Regions from separate parts of the Streptomyces sp. NBC_00996 genome, predicted to be linked through region 2. Evidence: riboswitches for the same ligand, from Rfam matches in the RefSeq annotation. Region 2 holds a riboswitch; each other region holds the start of a gene.
What was found. Region 2 has a riboswitch for cyclic di-AMP ahead of OG390_RS24355 (M23 family metallopeptidase). Riboswitches for the same ligand answer to the same signal wherever they lie in the genome.

Region 1 (4,450 bases), 720 kb from region 2:
CTCGCCACCCTGCTCACCCGTCTTCCGGATCTCCAACTCGCGGGAGATTCGGCCGATTTGCGCTGGCGCGGCGGACTCATTATGCGTGGATTGCGCACACTTCCCGTGGAGTTCACGCCTCCGCTTGACTTGCCCCGCGCCTAAGGGGTGGGCGTGCAGGGAACGGCCGCTCAGCAGGGAAAAGGTGACGTTCCGTCAACTCTGTGATCTTCACGTGATCTGCGCTGCATCGACTTGTGACAAGCGTTCGAGTGCGGATACGTTCACCCATCAACGCGGCCCATCCGTCGCTGCAGTCGCAGTAGCGGCTGTCGTCACCTGCTGTCACGCGAAAGGCTTCCGCATGCTCTCCGGGAACGGCCGTCATCGTCGCCCCCGTCAGGCCCCGGCTCTCATCGTCGCCGCAGGAGTGACCGGATCGGCCATCGCCATCCCGTTGCTCGGCGCCACCAGTGCGAGCGCGGCCGACGGCACCACCTGGGACCGGGTCGCGGAGTGCGAGAGTGGCGGCGCCTGGAGCGCGAACGACGGCAACGGGTACTACGGCGGGCTGCAGTTGACCCAGGAGAACTGGGAGTCGTACGGCGGCCTCGAGTACGCCCCCAGTGCCGACCAGGCCAGCCGCTCGCAGCAGATAGCCATCGCCGAGAAGGTCCTCGACGGCCAGGGGCTCACCGCCTGGCCCACCTGTGGACCGCTCTCCGGGCTCAGCAAGAACTCGGGCTCGGTCGAGGTCGACACGGGTGTGGCGGACGACTCGTCGAGTTCGTCGAGTTCTTCTGATTCGTCCGACTCGTCCAATTCATCTGCTGAGTCCGATTCATCCAACTCGTCCGACTCGGGCTCCGACTCCTCGTCCGACGCCTCCTCGAGTGCGGACGGGAACTCCACGAAGTCCGACACCTCACAGGGTTCCGACAGCTCGGATACGGGAGCGGCCAAGAGTGACGAGTCGGACAAGCCCGGCCAGAACGACGACTCTTCGGCCGGGTCCGACAGTGCGACGTCCGGCGCCGGGCGCCACCGTGGCGACACCGCCGACGAGGGCGCGGCCGAGGGTGCGACCGACGGCCGTAAGGACGGCGCTTCCGGACGGCACGCCTCGCGCGGCTCCGACGCCTCCCGTGACGCCGCCGACGGCTCCTACGTCGTGCGCGCCGGAGACAGTCTCTGGACCATCGCCGACTCCCTTGACCTCAAGGGTGGATGGGCCGAGTTGTACGCCGGGAACAAGGAGGCGGTCGGCGCCGATCCCGACCTCATCCTTCCCGGTCAGAGGCTTGCAGTTGGTGCTGAATCGGGCGAAAAGTAGCGGGAGTTCACGTCATGATTCGCCGTGGAATGTCCGGTTTGGCGTGAGTGAGACATGAGTCTCAGAAGCCCTGATCGTCTTTGAAATTCCGGCGATCGCATGTCTACGGTCATGACCGCTCGCCACTGCGGGCCCCGACGGTCGCAACGCCGAATCCTGCCAACGGCCGTACGGGAACAGTCGACGCGTCAGCGCCGTAGGCAGGAGCGGGGGACCCAAGGTAAGCGCCGCGCCCGGTAGTTGACCGGGAGCGGCTTGGGGTGAAGCCGTGCGCCAGTGGCGTACGACCGGGCACTCACCCGCCCGAACCCGACAGCTCACCTCGCAGGCGTCGGTGAGGGGATCTCTCCATGCTGTTTTCCAGCAAGGGCAAGCACCGCCGCCCGGCCGTCCTCAATCGGACCACCCGTCTCGCAACGCTCGCCGGTGTCACCGGTGTCGCCATCGCCGCCCCGCTGATGGCGGCCGGCAGCGCTTCCGCCGCCACCGCCTCCGAGTGGGACGCCGTCGCCCAGTGCGAGTCCGGCGGCAACTGGTCCATCAACACCGGCAACGGCTACTACGGCGGCCTGCAGTTCTCGGCCTCCACCTGGGCCGCGTACGGCGGTACCGCCTACGCCGCCGGCGCCAACCAGGCCTCCAAGTCGGAGCAGATCACCATCGGTGAGAAGGTCCTCGCCGCGCAGGGCAAGGGTGCCTGGCCGACCTGCGGCACGGGCCTGTCGAGCGCCGCGTACACCGGCGGCACCTCCAGCTCCTCGTCCAACAGGTCGCAGAGCGCGACCCAGAGCACCACCACCCGGACGACGGAGCAGCCCGCCTCGCGTTCGGCCGAGCGCCCCGCCGCCAAGACCGTCACCACCCCGACCGGCAAGAAGGTCAAGAAGGGTGAAGGCGAGTACAAGGTCGTCAAGGGTGACACCCTCAGCTCGATCGCCGAGAAGAAGCACGTCAAGGGTGGCTGGCAGCAGCTGTTCAAGCTGAACAAGGACATCATCGACGACGCGGACTTCATCTACCCGGGTCAGCAGCTCCACCTCGGCTGAGTGCGCGGCTGATCGCTTGAGTGCGCGGCTGATCGCTCAGCCGGGCGTGCGGCGGATTGTCCGGCGGAGTAACAGCTCCCTCATGGAGGAGGCCTCCATACCGGAGACCTCGTGAGGGTCCCCCCGTCACCACGGGCTCCCCGCTCCGGTGCGTGTTCCCCCGTACGCGCCGGAGCGGGGCTTTTTGTGCCTGGCTCTCGTGCGCTTTCATGCCTGGCTCTCGTGCGCGAGGTTTCGTGTACGGGGCAGGTTTTTGTTCCGTTCGGAAACAATTTACTCTCGGTTCTGCCCAAGGGGTGGTCGACCGGCTGGCCGATCCCCCCGAGGCGGTTAGGCTCATCTCGCGGAGCCGACCGCGGCTCCGTGCACTACGGGCCCCGCGGCCCCGCGTACCCGCGTCACATCCCAGAAGGAGATGCTCGTGCCGTCCATCGACGTCGTCGTAGCCCGGGAAATCCTGGACTCCCGAGGCAACCCCACGGTCGAGGTCGAGGTCGGCCTCGACGACGGCAGCACGGGTCGTGCCGCCGTCCCGTCCGGCGCCTCCACCGGCGCCTTCGAGGCCATCGAGCTCCGCGACGGTGACCCCAACCGCTACCAGGGCAAGGGTGTCGAGAAGGCCGTCCTCGCCGTCATCGAGCAGATCGGCCCGGAGCTCGTCGGTTACGACGCCACCGAGCAGCGCCTGATCGACCAGGCGATGTTCGACCTGGACGCCACCGACAACAAGGGCTCGCTCGGCGCCAACGCCATCCTCGGCGTCTCGCTCGCCGTCGCGCACGCCGCCTCAGAGGCCAGCGACCTCCCCCTCTTCCGCTACCTGGGCGGCCCGAACGCGCACCTGCTGCCCGTTCCGATGATGAACATCCTGAACGGCGGCTCGCACGCCGACTCCAACGTGGACATCCAGGAGTTCATGATCGCCCCGATCGGCGCGGAGTCCTTCTCCGAGGCCCTGCGCTGGGGCGCCGAGGTCTACCACACCCTCAAGAAGGTGCTGAAGACCAAGGGCCTGTCCACCGGCCTCGGCGACGAGGGCGGCTTCGCCCCGAACCTGGAGTCCAACCGCGCCGCGCTCGACCTCATCCTCGAGGCCATCAAGCAGGCCGGTTACGTACCCGGTGAGCAGATCGCGCTCGCGCTCGACGTCGCCGCGTCCGAGTTCTACAAGGACGGCAAGTACGAGTTCGAGGGCAAGTCCCGCTCGGCCGCCGAGATGACCGAGTACTACGAGGAGCTCGTCTCCGCGTACCCGCTGGTCTCCATCGAGGACCCGCTGTACGAGGACGACTGGGCCGGCTGGAACGTCATCACCGAGAAGCTGGGCGACAAGGTCCAGATCGTCGGCGACGACCTCTTCGTCACCAACCCGGAGCGCCTGGCCCGCGGTATCGAGGAGGGCTCCGCCAACGCCCTGCTCGTCAAGGTCAACCAGATCGGCTCGCTGACCGAGACCCTGGACGCCGTCGAGATGGCCCAGCGCAACGGCTTCAAGTGCATGATGTCGCACCGCTCCGGCGAGACCGAGGACGTCACCATCGCCGACCTCGCCGTCGCGGTGAACTGCGGCCAGATCAAGACCGGTGCCCCGGCCCGCTCGGACCGCGTCGCCAAGTACAACCAGCTGCTGCGCATCGAGGAGATCCTCGACGACGCCGCGGTGTACGCCGGTCGCTCGGCCTTCCCGCGCTTCAAGGGCTGAGTGTTGCCGCAGGTCCGCTCCGCGGACAGTCGGCACAGCAAGGGCTGACCCGTACAGGGCCAGGCCTTAGCCAGTCGTACGTACGTCCCCGTACTCGGTCCCGTACCGTGTGCGGGGACGTACGCACGTGATGGGCTTGCACCGGGGAGGCGGGACTCATGGCCGTGAAGGACCGGGACCGGTTCTCCACCGCGACCAGACTGCGGCTGCTCGGCGAGCAGACCGCGGCCCGTGTCTACCGTTCCCAGACCAAGCGGCAGGCCCGCCGCTCGCGGCTGACGGGCCGGGCCGCGCTCCTGGCTCTCGTCCTGTGCTCCCTGATCGTGGCCCTCGCGTACCCGATAAGGCAGTACGTGTCCCAGCGGGCCGAGATCGCCGATGTGGAGCGGC
Region 2 (4,450 bases):
GCTCTTCGTCGGGGAGCCGGACGCACCGCGGCTGTTCGGGCCCGGGGCGTATCCCCCCGGGCGGATGCGGCTGATGGAGACGCGGGCCGTCGGGGACGTCGTCCTCATCCGGTACGTCCCCACGGCGCCCGGCGTCGGGCGGCTCGCCGCCGCCGCGGACCGGCACTGGCTGACGCTCGCCTGCGAGCTGGCCGCGTTGTGCCCGCCCTCGGAGACCGCGTTCAGCGTGGGCGCGGTGGTAGTGGCCGCCGATGGGACCGAGCTGGCGCGCGGGTACTCCCGTGAGGGCGGCGACTTCGTGGTGCACGCCGAGGAGGCGGCGCTCGCCAAGATCGACCCCACCGATCCGCGCCTCGGCTCGGCCACGGTGTACAGCAGCCTGGAGCCCTGCGCCCGGCGAGCCTCCCGGCCCGCCCCGTGTGCCCGGCTGATTCTCGACGCGGGGGTACGGCGGGTGGTCACCGCCTGGCGGGAGCCCGACACGTTCGTCGCCGGGGCCGACGGGAACGGACTCCTCGTGGCCGAGGGCGCCGACGTGGTCGTACTCCCGGAGTACGAGGAGCGCGCCAAGGAGCCCAACCGGCACCTTTGGTAAATCCTGCCGACACCTGCCGCTGGGGCCCGTACGGGGGCGCGTTTAAACGTGTGTGCTTCGGGTCCTACGGATGGCGTACACTGGTTTCAACGACGCGGGGTGGAGCAGCTCGGTAGCTCGCTGGGCTCATAACCCAGAGGTCGCAGGTTCAAATCCTGTCCCCGCTACTGAAGGCCAAGGGCCGGAACTCGGATTCACGAGTTCCGGCCCTTGGTGCGTGCCGGTCACCACGGCTCCGCACATCCCCCACCTCTCCGCATCCCCCGGTCGGTCCACACGGGTCGCCCCCTGCCTCCGCTCCGGGAAACCTGGATGAGTGGGGCAGCAAACAGGCGAGCAGCGGGCCCAGGGCCCGTACGACCAATCCGGTGGACGGCTGTCCGGCGACCCCATGCCCGCCCCCGGCCTCGGGAGCACCCCGCGGCTCGGCCGCGCGGAACCCGGCCGGCACAGGATCTCGAAGGCGCGCGCCTTCGTCCGGGCGCTTCCCGCACTGCTCATCGTCGGCGGGGCCTTCTACGACTACTTCATGCCGTCCGACTTCACCGCGGCCCCCCTCTTCACGGCCGCGCCGTTGGTGGCCGCGCCCCTCTACTCACTGCGCGGCACGGTGCTCACCGGCCTCGCGGCCATCACCGCGGTGTTCGCGATCCACATCAGGCTCGGCATCGTCCTGGACGTCGACTCGATCACCGAAGTGGTGACGGTGGCGACGGCCGGCGTCCTGGCCGTCGTCATCAACATCCTCGTCCGCCGCAGCGACGCACGGCTCGCCACGGTCCGGGAGATCGCCGAGTCCGCCCAGCGCGCCGTGCTGCCGGAACCCGACGAGCGGATCGGCGGCCTCGAGGTCGCGGCGCGCTACGAGGCCGCGCAGGCGGACGCGTTCATCGGCGGCGACCTGTACGCGGTGCAGGACTCCCCGCACGGCGTACGGCTGGTCGTGGGCGACGTGCGCGGCAAGGGGATGGGCGCGGTGGGCGCCGTCGCCGTCGTCATCGGGGCGTTCCGGGAGGCGGCCGAGCAGGAGGCGACGCTGGAGGCGGTCGCGCAGCGCCTGGAACGGGCGCTGGCGCGCGAGGGCACCCGGCGCGAGGGCCTCGATGCCTTCGAGGGGTTCACCACGGCCGTACTCGCGGAGATCCCGCACGGCGAGGACGTCGTACGGATCGTCAACCGCGGCCATCCGCCGCCGCTGCTGCTGCACGCGGACGGCACGCTCGTCTCACTCGACGCCGAGGATCCCGCGCTGCCGCTCGGCATGGGCGAGTTGGGCACCTGGCCCGACCGGGCGATGCAGGCCAAGTTCCCGCAGGGCGCGACGCTGCTCCTCCACACCGATGGCCTGTCCGAAGCCCGCGACCGGCGCGGGGGCTTCTACGATCCCGCCGCGCGCCTCGCGGGACGCGTCTTCCCCGGGCCGGACGCCCTGCTGGCGGCCCTCGCCGAGGAAGTCCGCAGGCACACAGGAGACGGCACGACGGACGACATGGCGCTGCTTGCCGTGCGGCGTTCTTGGGAGTCGCCTCCACGGCTTCCCGGTGAGTCGTCCGTACGGCGTTCTTGATTGTTGTCACGAGGGGTGATCGGACGGTGCCCCTCCGCATAACAACTGACACACCGTCAACTGAATCGATGTTTATGGAGCGTGGTCAACTCGCCCGATTTGGGCCGGTGGTGACCCCAAAGTCCTGGCCAAAAGCGTTAACGATCAGTCCGAACAGCTTGGAATCCGGTACCCGGGTCTATTAACGTTCGATAACGCAGCGCGGTCGTCCCAGCCGTCACAAGAGGCGGCTCCGTGCGCACGCGCCGAATTCCGCAAGGGAACCGGGGAACCACCAACTTGGGGTGAATCGAGCGTCTTTCACGGTGGAGAAACCGTGGTGGACGCGCGTAGGAGACCTTCCTGCTCCGAACCCGTCAGCTAACCCGGTAGGCGAGAAGGAAGGAAAGGAGCACGCCCACGTGGCGTCCAACCGGCCTGCCCAGCAAACCTCGTTCGCGCCCGACGACACACAGCCCTTCGGCTACGCGTACGGCAACGACGAGGGTCCCTGGGAGGAGTGGAATCCCACTGAGGATTCCGTCCGTCCCGTCCGCGGCCGGCACCGCGTCAGCAAGCAGCGCGGCGGAGGACTCGCGCGCAGCTCCACGGTTCTCGGCGTAGGCGTCATCGCCGCCGTCGGCGCGGGCGGCATGGCCACCGCGGCGCCCGGCAAGTCGCCGGTGTCGATCTCGCTGCCCGACCTGTCGTCGGTCACCGAATCCGCCAAGGCTCTGATATCCGACGGCGGCTCCAGCACGCCGAAGGGCTCCGCCACCCCGCTCACCAGCGCCGGTCTGACCAGCGCCGACTCCGCGCAGGGCACCACCGACGCGGGCGAGGCACTGCGCGCCCGCATCATGCAGCAGGCCGAGTCGCAGCAGGACCAGGTCGACAGCGCGGCCCAGGACGCCGCCGAGACCGCCGCCGCGAAGCAGGCCGTCGCGCTCGCCGCCAAGCAGCAGGACGACGCCGAGGCCAAGGCCGCCGCCGCGAAGAAGCAGGCGGACGAAGCGGCCAAGAAGGCCGCCGAGGCCAAGCGCCTCGCCGAGCTCGCCAAGAGCTACTCGCTGCCCACCTCCTCGTACACGCTGACCTCCCGCTTCGGCGAGGCCGGCTCCATGTGGTCCTCCGGCTACCACACCGGCCTCGACTTCGCCGCACCCACCGGCACGCTGATCAAGGCGATCCACAGCGCGACCGTCACGGAGGCGGGCTGGGCCGGCGCGTACGGCTACCGTACGATCCTCACCCTCGACGACGGTACGGAGCTGTGGTTCTGCCACCAGTCGTCGATCAGCGTCAGCGTGGGCCAGAAGGTCGCCACGGGTGACGTGATCGGGCGCGTGGGCGCGACGGGCAACGTCACCGGGCCGCACCTGCACCTGGAGGTCCACCCCGACGGCGGCGACGCGATCGACCCGATGGCGTGGCTGCGCGGCAAGGGCCTCACCCCCTGACACGTACGTTCTCCTGATCCCCGGTGGTCCTGACCGACAACCCCCCGACGTCAGGGCTGCCGGTCAGGCGTGTGCGCAGTCGTGCGGGGCGTGCGGGTGATCGGGCGGGTAATCGCGTGTGGAATGCACCCATCCGGTACGGGTGTTGAAGTTGAGCATGACTTCTCTGCGCAAGCTTGGTTCCTCCGACCTCGAGGTCTTCCCGCTCTCCCTCGGCGGCAACGTGTTCGGCTGGACCGCCGACGAGGCCCAGTCCTTCTCCGTGCTCGACGCGTACGCGGCCGCCGGCGGCAACTTCCTCGACACGGCCGACTCGTACTCGGCGTGGATCGAGGGCAACAAGGGCGGCGAGTCCGAGACCATCATCGGCAAGTGGCTCAAGGCGCGCGGCAACCGTTCGGATGTCGTGGTCGCCACCAAGGTCAGCCAGCACCCCGAGTTTCCGGGGCTGTCCGGCGCCAACATCAAGGCCGCGGCCGACGCGTCCCTGCGCCGCCTGGGCACCGACTACGTCGACCTCTACTACACGCACTTCGACAAGCCCGAGGTGCCGGTCGAGGAGATCCTCGGCGCGCTCGACGAGCTGGTGAAGGCGGGCAAGGTGCGTCACATCGCCGCGTCCAACATCTCGCCCGAGCGGCTCCGGGAGTCCCTGGAGTTCTCCGACCGCGAGGGGCTCGCGCGGTACGTCGCCCTCCAGCCGCACTACAACCTCGTCTCGCGCGATACGTACGAGGGCGCGCTGCGCGACATCGCGTCCCGTTCCGGTCTGGCGGCCGTCCCGTACTTCGCCCTCGCCTCCGGATTCCTCACCGGTAAGTACCGGCCGGGAGCGACGGTGGACTCGGC
Region 3 (4,450 bases), 1.6 Mb from region 2:
GCGGGTCGGTGGACGCCTGCAACTCGGCCAGATAGCCGGTGCGCTCGAGGACCGCCTCCAGGACCGTGGCCGGGCCGGCGCCCGACTCGACGATCGTGCGGAGGTCTTCCATGAGCGTGTTGAACCGCTTGACCGCGTTCGTCGAGCGCGCCGCCATCCCGTACGCCTCGTCGACGCGGCGCAGGGCCTGTGGGAAGCTGATCTTCTCGCGCTGCGAGAGCGCGTCGATCATCGCTTCCGCGCGCTCGCCGATGCCGCGCTTGGGGACGTTGAGGATGCGGCGCAGCGGGACCGAGTCCTCGGGGTTGGACAGCACCCTGAGGTACGCCAGGACGTCCCGGACCTCCTTGCGCTCGTAGAAGCGGACGCCGCCGACGACCTTGTAGGGCAGGCCGACGCGGATGAAGACCTCTTCGAAGACACGGGACTGCGCGTTCGTACGGTAGAAGACCGCGACGTCGCCCGCCTTGGCCTCGCCCGCGTCGGTCAGACGGTCTATCTCGTCGGCGACGAACTGCGCCTCGTCGTGCTCGGTGTCGGCGACATAGCCCGTGATGTTCGAGCCCGCGCCCGCATTGGTCCACAGGTTCTTGGGGCGGCGGGATTCATTGCGCTCGATGACCGCGTTGGCGGCGGACAGGATCGTCTGCGTGGAGCGGTAGTTCTGCTCGAGCAGGATCGTCGTCGCGTCCGTGTAGTCCTCCTCGAACTGGAGGATGTTGCGGATGGTCGCGCCGCGGAAGGCGTAGATCGACTGGTCGGCGTCACCCACGACGCACAGCTCGGCAGGGCCGAGGTCGTCCTCGCGGGACGGTTCGTCCTCGGCGCGGGCGCCGCGCGCCGGGCCGACGAGCTCCCGCACCAGCGCGTACTGCGCGTGGTTGGTGTCCTGATACTCGTCGACCATGACGTGGCGGAAGCGGCGGCGGTAGTGCTCGGCGACGTCCGGGAAGGCGCGCAGCAGGTTGACCGTCGTCATGATCAGGTCGTCGAAGTCGAGCGCGTTGGCCTCGCGCAGCCGCGACTGATACATCGCGTACGCCTGAGCGAGGGTCTTCTCGAAGCCGTCGGTGGCCTGGGCCGCGAAGTCCTCCTCGTCGATCAGCTCGTTCTTCAGGTTCGAGATCTTGGCGCTGAACGACTTCGGCGGGAAGCGCTTGGGGTCGAGGTCGAGATCACGGCAGACGAGTGCCATCAGACGCTTGGAGTCGGCGGCGTCATAGATCGAGAAGGAGGAGGTGAAGCCGAGCTTCTTGCTCTCGCGGCGCAGAATCCGCACACACGCGCTGTGGAAGGTCATCACCCACATCGCGCCCGCACGCGGGCCGACGAGGTGCTCGACGCGCTCCTTCATCTCGCCCGCGGCCTTGTTGGTGAAGGTGATCGCGAGGATCTGGCCGGGGTGGACATTCCGCTCGGCCAGCAGATACGCGATCCGGTGCGTGAGCACGCGGGTCTTGCCGGAGCCCGCGCCGGCCACGATGAGCAGCGGGGAGCCGGAGTGCACCACGGCCGCGCGCTGGTTCTCGTTCAGCCCGTCCAGTAGTGCCGCGGAGTCCACGGCAGGCCGGTGGGCGCCGTCGCGGTAGTACGCGTCCCGGTCCGGGGGCACGTCGAACTTCCCGCCGAACAGATCGTCCGGAACGGGCTCCGGCACGTGATCGTCCTCGGGCGGCGGCGGGGGTTCTTCCTCGTGGGCCCGTGAGGGCTTGAGGTCCGCCAGGAAGCTGTCATCAAAGAGGCTGCTCATCGCTCTCCGAGTCTAGGCGGCCGCACTGACACCCCGCCGCCACCCTGAAAACTCGACCGGATCTCGTGACACGGATCGGAACTCGATCGGGTGGGTCTCATGGCACGGTCTCGGGAGCCGACGATCTTCCAGTGGCGGCCGCCCGCGGTCTTCCTACCTTCCGGAATCGCCTCGTCACCTTCGGTGATCGACCGAGCCGGGCGTACAGACCTTGAGGAGAGACGGCCACCAGGTCGCCGCTCACCGCCTCACGACCTCGACACCTCACCGCCTCAGCGCCTCACCGCCTCGACACCCCAGCGCCTCAGCGCCTCAGCGCCTCAGCGCCTCAGCGCCTCAGCGCCTCAGCGCCTCAGCGCCTCAGCGCCTCAGCGAGAATCTTGCGGCCGTCGGGGGGTGCGGAGCCGCCGCCCCGGAAGACCTCGGCGACCGCTGCCGCGATGCCGATAACCAGACGGACGTCGCCACTCCGGACAACTCACCACAGACCATTCCGGATTGACTGCGCGGAGTGATGCCCAAGGTCAAGGTCACAAAAATGTATCGGGCATATCGCACATCAAACTTCACAGGAGCCACACGCGTTGGCTACCGTGCCGGGCAGGCCGCTCGACACCCACCGGCGAACGACGCCGGGCCGTGCGGCCTCCGCTCAATCCGGTGCGCCCCCGTGGCAGCCGGAGCCGGGGACCCAACCGACCTTGGGGTGAATCGGTCCAACTGCCTTGTGGGGCAAGGACCGTAGGGCAAACCTTCCGGATCCACCCGCCCGAACCCGACAGCTAACTCGGTAGGCGGATGACGGAAGGAGTCGCCTCTCTTGGCGTCGCACCGCAAATGGCGTCCTACGGGTACGCGCGTAGCAGGCATACGGACCCCCGCCCTCGCGACGGCGGCTCTCACCTCCGTCGCCCTGCTCTCCCAGACGGCGAACGCCGCCCCCTCGGCCGAACCGAAGCCGAGCCTCGAAGAGGTCGAGAAGAAGGTCAACGACCTCTATCACCAGGCCGAGACGGCCACCGACAAGTACAACGCGGCCAAGGAGAAGACCTCCAAGCAGCGCAAGCAGGTCGACACCCTCCTCGACGATGTCGCCAAGCGCACCGAGAAGCTCAACACCGCGCGTGAGGAGCTCGGTTCGTTCGCGGCGGCGCAGTACCGCACCGGGGCCGCCGCCCCTGACACCGCGACCCTCCTGCTTGCCGACAACCCGCAGGACTACTTCGACCAGACCCAGCTGATGAGCCGTCTGACCACCCGCCAGAAGGCGGCCGTCGACGACTACATCACCGAGCAGGCCGCCACCACCAAGAAGCGCACGGAGGCCGCCAAGAGTCTGGAGACGCTGACCAGCTCGCAGACCGCGCTCAAGACGTCCAAGGCAGACGTTCAGCACAAGCTCACCGAGGCCCGCGAACTGCTTTCGAAGCTGACCGCCGAGGAGAAGGCGCGGCTGGCGGCGATCGAGAAGAAGAAGCAGCAGGAGGCCGCGCGCAAGGCGGCGGAGCTGGCGCAGCAGCAGGCCGCCGCCGAGGCCGCGAAGAAAGCGGCCGCCCAGCAGGAGTCGTCGTCGAGCACCACGACCGGCTCGTCGGACACCACGACCGGCTCGTCGAGCTCGACGACCACCGACTCCTCGTACGCGACGAAGGCGGCGAAGGCTCTCGCGTTCGCCCGCGCGCAGATCGGCAAGCCGTACGTCTGGGGGGCGACCGGCCCGGACTCGTACGACTGCTCGGGCTTCACCCAGGCCGCCTGGAAAGCCGCCGGCGTCTCGCTGCCGCGCGTCACCTACGACCAGGTGAACGCCGGCACGACCGTCCCGCTCTCCGACGCCCAGCCCGGTGACCTCGTCTTCTTCTACGACGATGTCAGCCACGTCGGCCTGTACATCGGCAACGGGATGATGATCCACGCGCCCAAGCCGGGAGCGTACGTCCGCGAGGAGTCGATCTACTACGACGGCACGTCGGCGATCCACAGTGTGGTGCGCCCGGCGTAAGCAGTTGTAGGGCCGCTTTAGATCTGTCAGATTCTCAGCGATCTGTCGTCAACTTGTCGTCTGCGACAGATCGCTGAGAATCGCTCCGTAGAGTGACTCTCGGCCACTCACAGCATTCTTGCCCTCCCCGGATGCATGGGACGCCGCAGCCAATGGGCAGTCTCGGCCGGGATCACCTTCTGTGTCCCTTCGGTTACGTATATCGGGGGTGGCGGTGTCGTACGTCTCGGTTCGAGAGCCAATGGCTGAGGCCAGAGCTGTGGAGGTCCGCTACCGCCAGGCAGACGGGGTCTTCGCGGAGACCTCGTGGGATCTGCTGGTGAGTGAAGAGGTAGCGGCCGGGCTGCCGGTGCGGGAGTTCCGCTGGTACAAGGGGCGTCGGCACTACTCGGGCTGGTACCACGCGGTGACGGGCGATCGTCTGGTGGCCTACGAGAGCCGTTTGGAGCTCGCCCGCATCTTGCTGGCGGATTTTGCCCAGGATGTGGTCGGGATTGCCGCTCAGCCGTTCCAGGTAAGCGGGGACGACGGAGTCCGCATCCGTCGGCACGTACCGGATCTGCTGCTGACGCATGCGGACGGGCTGGTCACAGTGGTGGACGTCAAGGCTCCGTACCGTGTGGACGTACCGGAGGTAGTGGCCCAGTTCGACTGGATGCGGAAGCTGTGTTTGCTGCGAGGCTGGGCTTTCGAGGTGT
Region 4 (4,450 bases), 1.3 Mb from region 2:
CAACTCGGAGGGGCTGCCGACGGACGAGTACTCGGAGGTGGAGCTGGCCGACGGGGTGGAGGTCGTCAACTGGCTCGCGTCCCAGCCCTGGTGCACCGGCAAGGTCGGCATGTTCGGTATCTCCTGGGGCGGCTTCAACTCCCTCCGGATCGCGGCCCTCGCACCCGAGCCGCTCAAGGCGATCGTCACGGTCTGCTCGACGGACGATCGCTATGACAACGACGTGCACTACATGGGAGGTTCCGTCCTCGCCGTCGACATGCACGCCTGGGCGGCCACCATGCTCGCCTTCGCCTCCCGCCCGCCCGACCCGGTGCACGTGGGCCAGGTGATGTGGCGCGACATGTGGGTGAAACGCCTGCAGGCGGTGGACCCGCTCATCCATACCTGGCTGTCCCACCAGACCCGGGACGCGTACTGGCGGCACGGCAGCGTCCGCGAGGACTATGGCGCGATCCGGGCGGCGGTCCTCGCGGTCGGCGGCTGGCACGACCCGTACCGCGACACGGTGCTGCGGCTGGTGGAACACCTTCCGCGAGATCGCGTACGCGGCCTGATCGGTCCCTGGTCGCACCAGTACCCCGACCGCGGCCTGCCGCCCGGCCCGGCGATCGGTTTCCTCCAGGAGACCCTGCGCTGGTGGGACCTCTGGCTCCGGGACAAGGACACGGGCGCCCTGTCCACCCCCGTCCTGCGCTCGTACGTGATGGACGCGCACCTCCCGGCGACGATGTACCCGGAGCTCCCCGGCCGCTGGGTGGGCGACCCGGCCTGGCCCTCCCCCTCCGTCACCCCTGTCTCGTACGCCCTCCAGGGCGACCCGGTGGTGATCCGCTCTCCCCAGCACACGGGGGCGGACGCGGGCCGCTTCTTCCCTCTCGGGAACGACGCGGACCTGCCCCCGGACCAACGGGAGGAGGACGCGAGATCCGCCTGCTTCGAATTCGAAGTACCGGAGGAGACCTGGGTTCTGGGCCGTCCGAGAGTCCGGCTGCGGCTGACGTCCTCGGTTCCCCGGGGTCAGGTGATCGCCCGCCTGTGTGATGTGGCCCCCCACGGAGCCTCGACACTCGTCACCCGGGGTGTACTGAACCTGGCAAAGCGTCATGGCCGCGAACAGGCAATTCCCTGGAAGCCTGGTGCTACGGAGGAGGTGGTTTTCGACCTGAACGGCATCGGCTACGCGTTCCCGCCGGGCCATCGCATCCGCCTCGCCGTCTCCTCCGCGTACTGGCCCTGGATCTGGCCGCAGCCGGGCTCGGAGGTCGGTTTCACCCTGGACCCGACGGGCAGCCTGCTGGAACTCCCGGTAAGGACACGGGAGTCGACGCCCTCCATCACGTTCGAGGAACCGGAGCAGTCCGAACCGCTCGGGGTCATCGTCCCGACGACGCTGGACGAACCCCGCCCGGAACGCCTGGTGGTTCGCGACGTGGCCGCCAGCGCCTGGCGCCTGGAGGTCGACCCACGTTACGGCGGCACCCGCGTCTACCCCGACGGCCTCGAATTCACCGAGAACGCGCTGGAGACGTACACCATCAACGACTTCCACCCCCTCTCCGCTCGCGCCCGCTCGACGTGGTCGATCCGCCTGCACCGCCCGGACCTGCCCTGGGACGCGCGTATCTCGACGACCTCCGAAATCACCTGTGACGCGGAGGACTTCATCACCTCCAACGAGGTCATCTGCAAGGACGGCGACGAGGTGGTCTTCCACCGCACCTGGGAGAAGCGGATCCCCCGAACGGCGGGCTAGGCCCTGCCGTCGAACTCCCGCCTGCCCCGCGGCGCCCGCCCTCCGGGCGGACGACGGGAGTTCGACGACAGGCTCTAGAGGGCCGGGGCGCCGTAGGGAACCCTGAGCCCATGGCGCAGACACGGACCGAGGAATTCCTGATGGACCTCGACGAGGGCATGCTCGCGTACTTCCGCGAGATGGCCCACGAGATGGTCACGCGCTTCGGGATCTCACGGGCGGAAGCCGTCGCGAGGATCAACTGGGCATACCAGGGACGGAAGTTCGGGCCGTACCCCGACCTGATGTGCCACGAACTCCCCGAATACTGGGACTACGGCCTCTACTTCAAGCCCAACGCGGGCCGCCTCCCCGACGACGACCGCGACACGGGCCTCTGCGTGTGGGAAGTGCGCCCGGCTCCTCACCGGCATTCCCCGGCCTGGACTCTCGAAGCGTAATGTCCGAATTAAAAGCATTGCCGCTTTGATGCGCCTTGGTCGCGTGAATTGAGTCACGTCCGACTTGCCCCGGCGTCACACCTCCTGACCTCGATTCCCCCTTCGCGAAAGGCAAGTTGAGGATCACATTCCGCAATAATCGGGCATTTCATCCCTTCCTTTTTCGAGGTTAAAGCGGACAGAGCCATGAATTCGGGGCTTGTTCCCGACATGTGCTCTCGCATACGTTCGCCCCGATCCGAGCGGATCGCCGAATCCTGCCGCCGCTCGGAAACCCACCCACCCACGCACGGCAGGAGCGGGGGACCCAGGTAAGCCGCCGATCCGGACACCGGAACGGCTTGGGGTAAAGCCGCGCCCCCACGCGGCCGGGCACCTCCCGCCCGAACCCGACAGCTCACCTCGCAGGCGCCGGAGAGGAAGGTCGTCATGCCCGCACGAGGCCAGCACTGCCACCCCAAGCCCAACCCGCTCATCCGCAGCATGATCGCCGCAGGCACGGGCGGAGTCGCGCTCACACTCCCCCTTGTGTGCGCGACCGGCGCGCACGCCGCCCAGCCGACGCAGGTGACGCAGGTGACGCAGGCCACAAAGGCCGCCACAGTCACGATCTCCGACGTCCAGCTCGTCACCTACAAGGTGGTCGCGGGCGACACCCTGTCCAAGATCGCGCAGAAGTACCCGCAGAGCGGCGGCTGGCAGAAGCTGTACGACGCCAACCGCGCGGTGATCGGTGCGAACCCGGCGATCCTCCCCCCGGGCCTGACGCTGACGGTGGGCACGAAGACCGTGAAGCTGGGCTCGGCGCCCAAGGCGAGCACCACGTCCGCGACGCCGGCCGCCCCCGCCTCCACGAAGACATACGCCAACAATCTGGACGGCTGGATCAAGCAGTCACTGGACATCATGGGCAAGGCGCACATTCCAGGCACCTACAACGGCATCCACCGCAACGTCATGCGCGAGTCCTCCGGCAACCCCCGAGCCATCAACAACTGGGACTCCAACGCCGCTGCCGGCATCCCGTCCAAGGGCCTCCTCCAGGTCATCGACCCGACCTTCAAGGCGTACCACGTCCCCGGCACCTCGATGGACCCCTACGACCCGGTCGCGAACATCACGGCCGCCTGCAACTACGCGGCGGCGAAGTACGGCTCGATCGACAACGTCAACGGCGCCTACTGAGCCACGCTCTCGCGGGCCCTCCCCTGGGCCCCGAAGAGCCGCTCCAGCACCACCGCGATCCCATCCTCCTCGTTCGACAGGGTCACCTCGTCGGCCACCGTCTTCAGCTCCGGGTGGGCGTTGGCCATGGCGACGCCATGGGCGGCCCAGTCGAACATGGGGATGTCGTTGGGCATGTCGCCGAAGGCGAGGGTGGTGGCGGGGCTGAGACCGAGGTGGGCGGCGGCGAGGGCGAGCCCCGTCGCCTTGGTCACGCCGCATGGCTGGAGTTCGACGGTACCCGGCCCCGACATGGTGACCGTCGCCAGCGAACCGACCACTCCCCGCGCCGCCGACGCCAACTCGTCGTCGGACAGCGAAGGGTGACGGAGCAGCACCTTGCTGATGGGCTCCGACCAGAGGTCGTCGCGGCGCGGCACCCGCACGGCCGGCAGCGTCGGATGCGGCATGACATATCCCGGCTCGATGAGCGTCAGGCCGTCCACACCGTCCTGGTCCACCGCCGCGTAGAGCAGCCCGACCTCCGCTTCGATCTTGCCGAGCGCGGTTTCCGCCAGCTCCCTGTCCAGGGTCACCGACCACAGCAGACGGTGCGCCCCGGCGTCGTACAACTGCGCCCCCTGCCCGCACACCGCCAGTCCCTGGCCGCCGAGTTCGTCCAGCAGCGGTCGGACCCTCGGCGCCGGCCGTCCCGTCACCACCAGATGCTGGGCACCCTCGGCCGTGGCTCTCGCCAACGCGGCGCGCGACCGGTCGGAGAGTGTGTCGTCGCCGCGCAGCAGCGTTCCGTCCAGGTCAGTGGCGATGAGTGAATATGCAGTCGGAGCGGCCATGATCCGAAGAATACGGATCGAACGTCTCATCGGCCCGGCGTGAACCGGACGACGTCCGGTATCCCGTCAGCAACGCCGTTCACCGCACGGACGGTATGGGCGGTACGGGCCTTATCGGCCGTACCGGCCGTGGGTGTTCCACTCCCGTCCACACCGACGCAGGCCACCATGTCGACGTCCAACGGCCGTTCCAAGATGCGGAGTTGGCCTGCCGCGAGCCGCGGGCGGGACGAGGG

Region 1: linked by a shared signal. The riboswitch ahead of OG390_RS20955 (transglycosylase family protein) and the one ahead of OG390_RS24355 (M23 family metallopeptidase) in region 2 are both predicted to bind cyclic di-AMP.
Region 3: linked by a shared signal. The riboswitch ahead of OG390_RS31825 (NlpC/P60 family protein) and the one ahead of OG390_RS24355 (M23 family metallopeptidase) in region 2 are both predicted to bind cyclic di-AMP.
Region 4: linked by a shared signal. The riboswitch ahead of OG390_RS30535 (transglycosylase SLT domain-containing protein) and the one ahead of OG390_RS24355 (M23 family metallopeptidase) in region 2 are both predicted to bind cyclic di-AMP.

Annotation. Positions count from the first base shown of each region.
Region 1 covers NZ_CP108723.1:4,453,179-4,457,628, reverse strand. Annotated here, with positions in the region: gene OG390_RS20965 (cytochrome P450) at 1-144, shown strand, start outside; gene OG390_RS20960 (transglycosylase family protein) at 344-1,312, shown strand; cyclic di-AMP (ydaO/yuaA leader) riboswitch at 1,450-1,658, shown strand; gene OG390_RS20955 (transglycosylase family protein) at 1,663-2,358, shown strand; gene eno (phosphopyruvate hydratase) at 2,774-4,060, shown strand; gene OG390_RS20945 (septum formation initiator family protein) at 4,219-4,450, shown strand, end outside.
Region 2 covers NZ_CP108723.1:5,176,382-5,180,831, reverse strand. Annotated here, with positions in the region: gene OG390_RS24370 (dihydrofolate reductase family protein) at 1-595, shown strand, start outside; tRNA gene OG390_RS24365 (tRNA-Met) at 689-762, shown strand; gene OG390_RS24360 (PP2C family protein-serine/threonine phosphatase) at 987-2,162, shown strand; cyclic di-AMP (ydaO/yuaA leader) riboswitch at 2,396-2,552, shown strand; gene OG390_RS24355 (M23 family metallopeptidase) at 2,564-3,601, shown strand; gene OG390_RS24350 (aldo/keto reductase) at 3,759-4,450, shown strand, end outside.
Region 3 covers NZ_CP108723.1:6,763,359-6,767,808, reverse strand. Annotated here, with positions in the region: gene pcrA (DNA helicase PcrA) at 1-1,750, opposite strand, end outside; cyclic di-AMP (ydaO/yuaA leader) riboswitch at 2,390-2,563, shown strand; gene OG390_RS31825 (NlpC/P60 family protein) at 2,571-3,752, shown strand; gene OG390_RS31820 (TnsA-like heteromeric transposase endonuclease subunit) at 4,012-4,450, shown strand, end outside.
Region 4 covers NZ_CP108723.1:6,476,300-6,480,749, reverse strand. Annotated here, with positions in the region: gene OG390_RS30545 (CocE/NonD family hydrolase) at 1-1,756, shown strand, start outside; gene OG390_RS30540 (hypothetical protein) at 1,867-2,196, shown strand; cyclic di-AMP (ydaO/yuaA leader) riboswitch at 2,435-2,622, shown strand; gene OG390_RS30535 (transglycosylase SLT domain-containing protein) at 2,626-3,381, shown strand; gene OG390_RS30530 (HAD family hydrolase) at 3,375-4,214, opposite strand.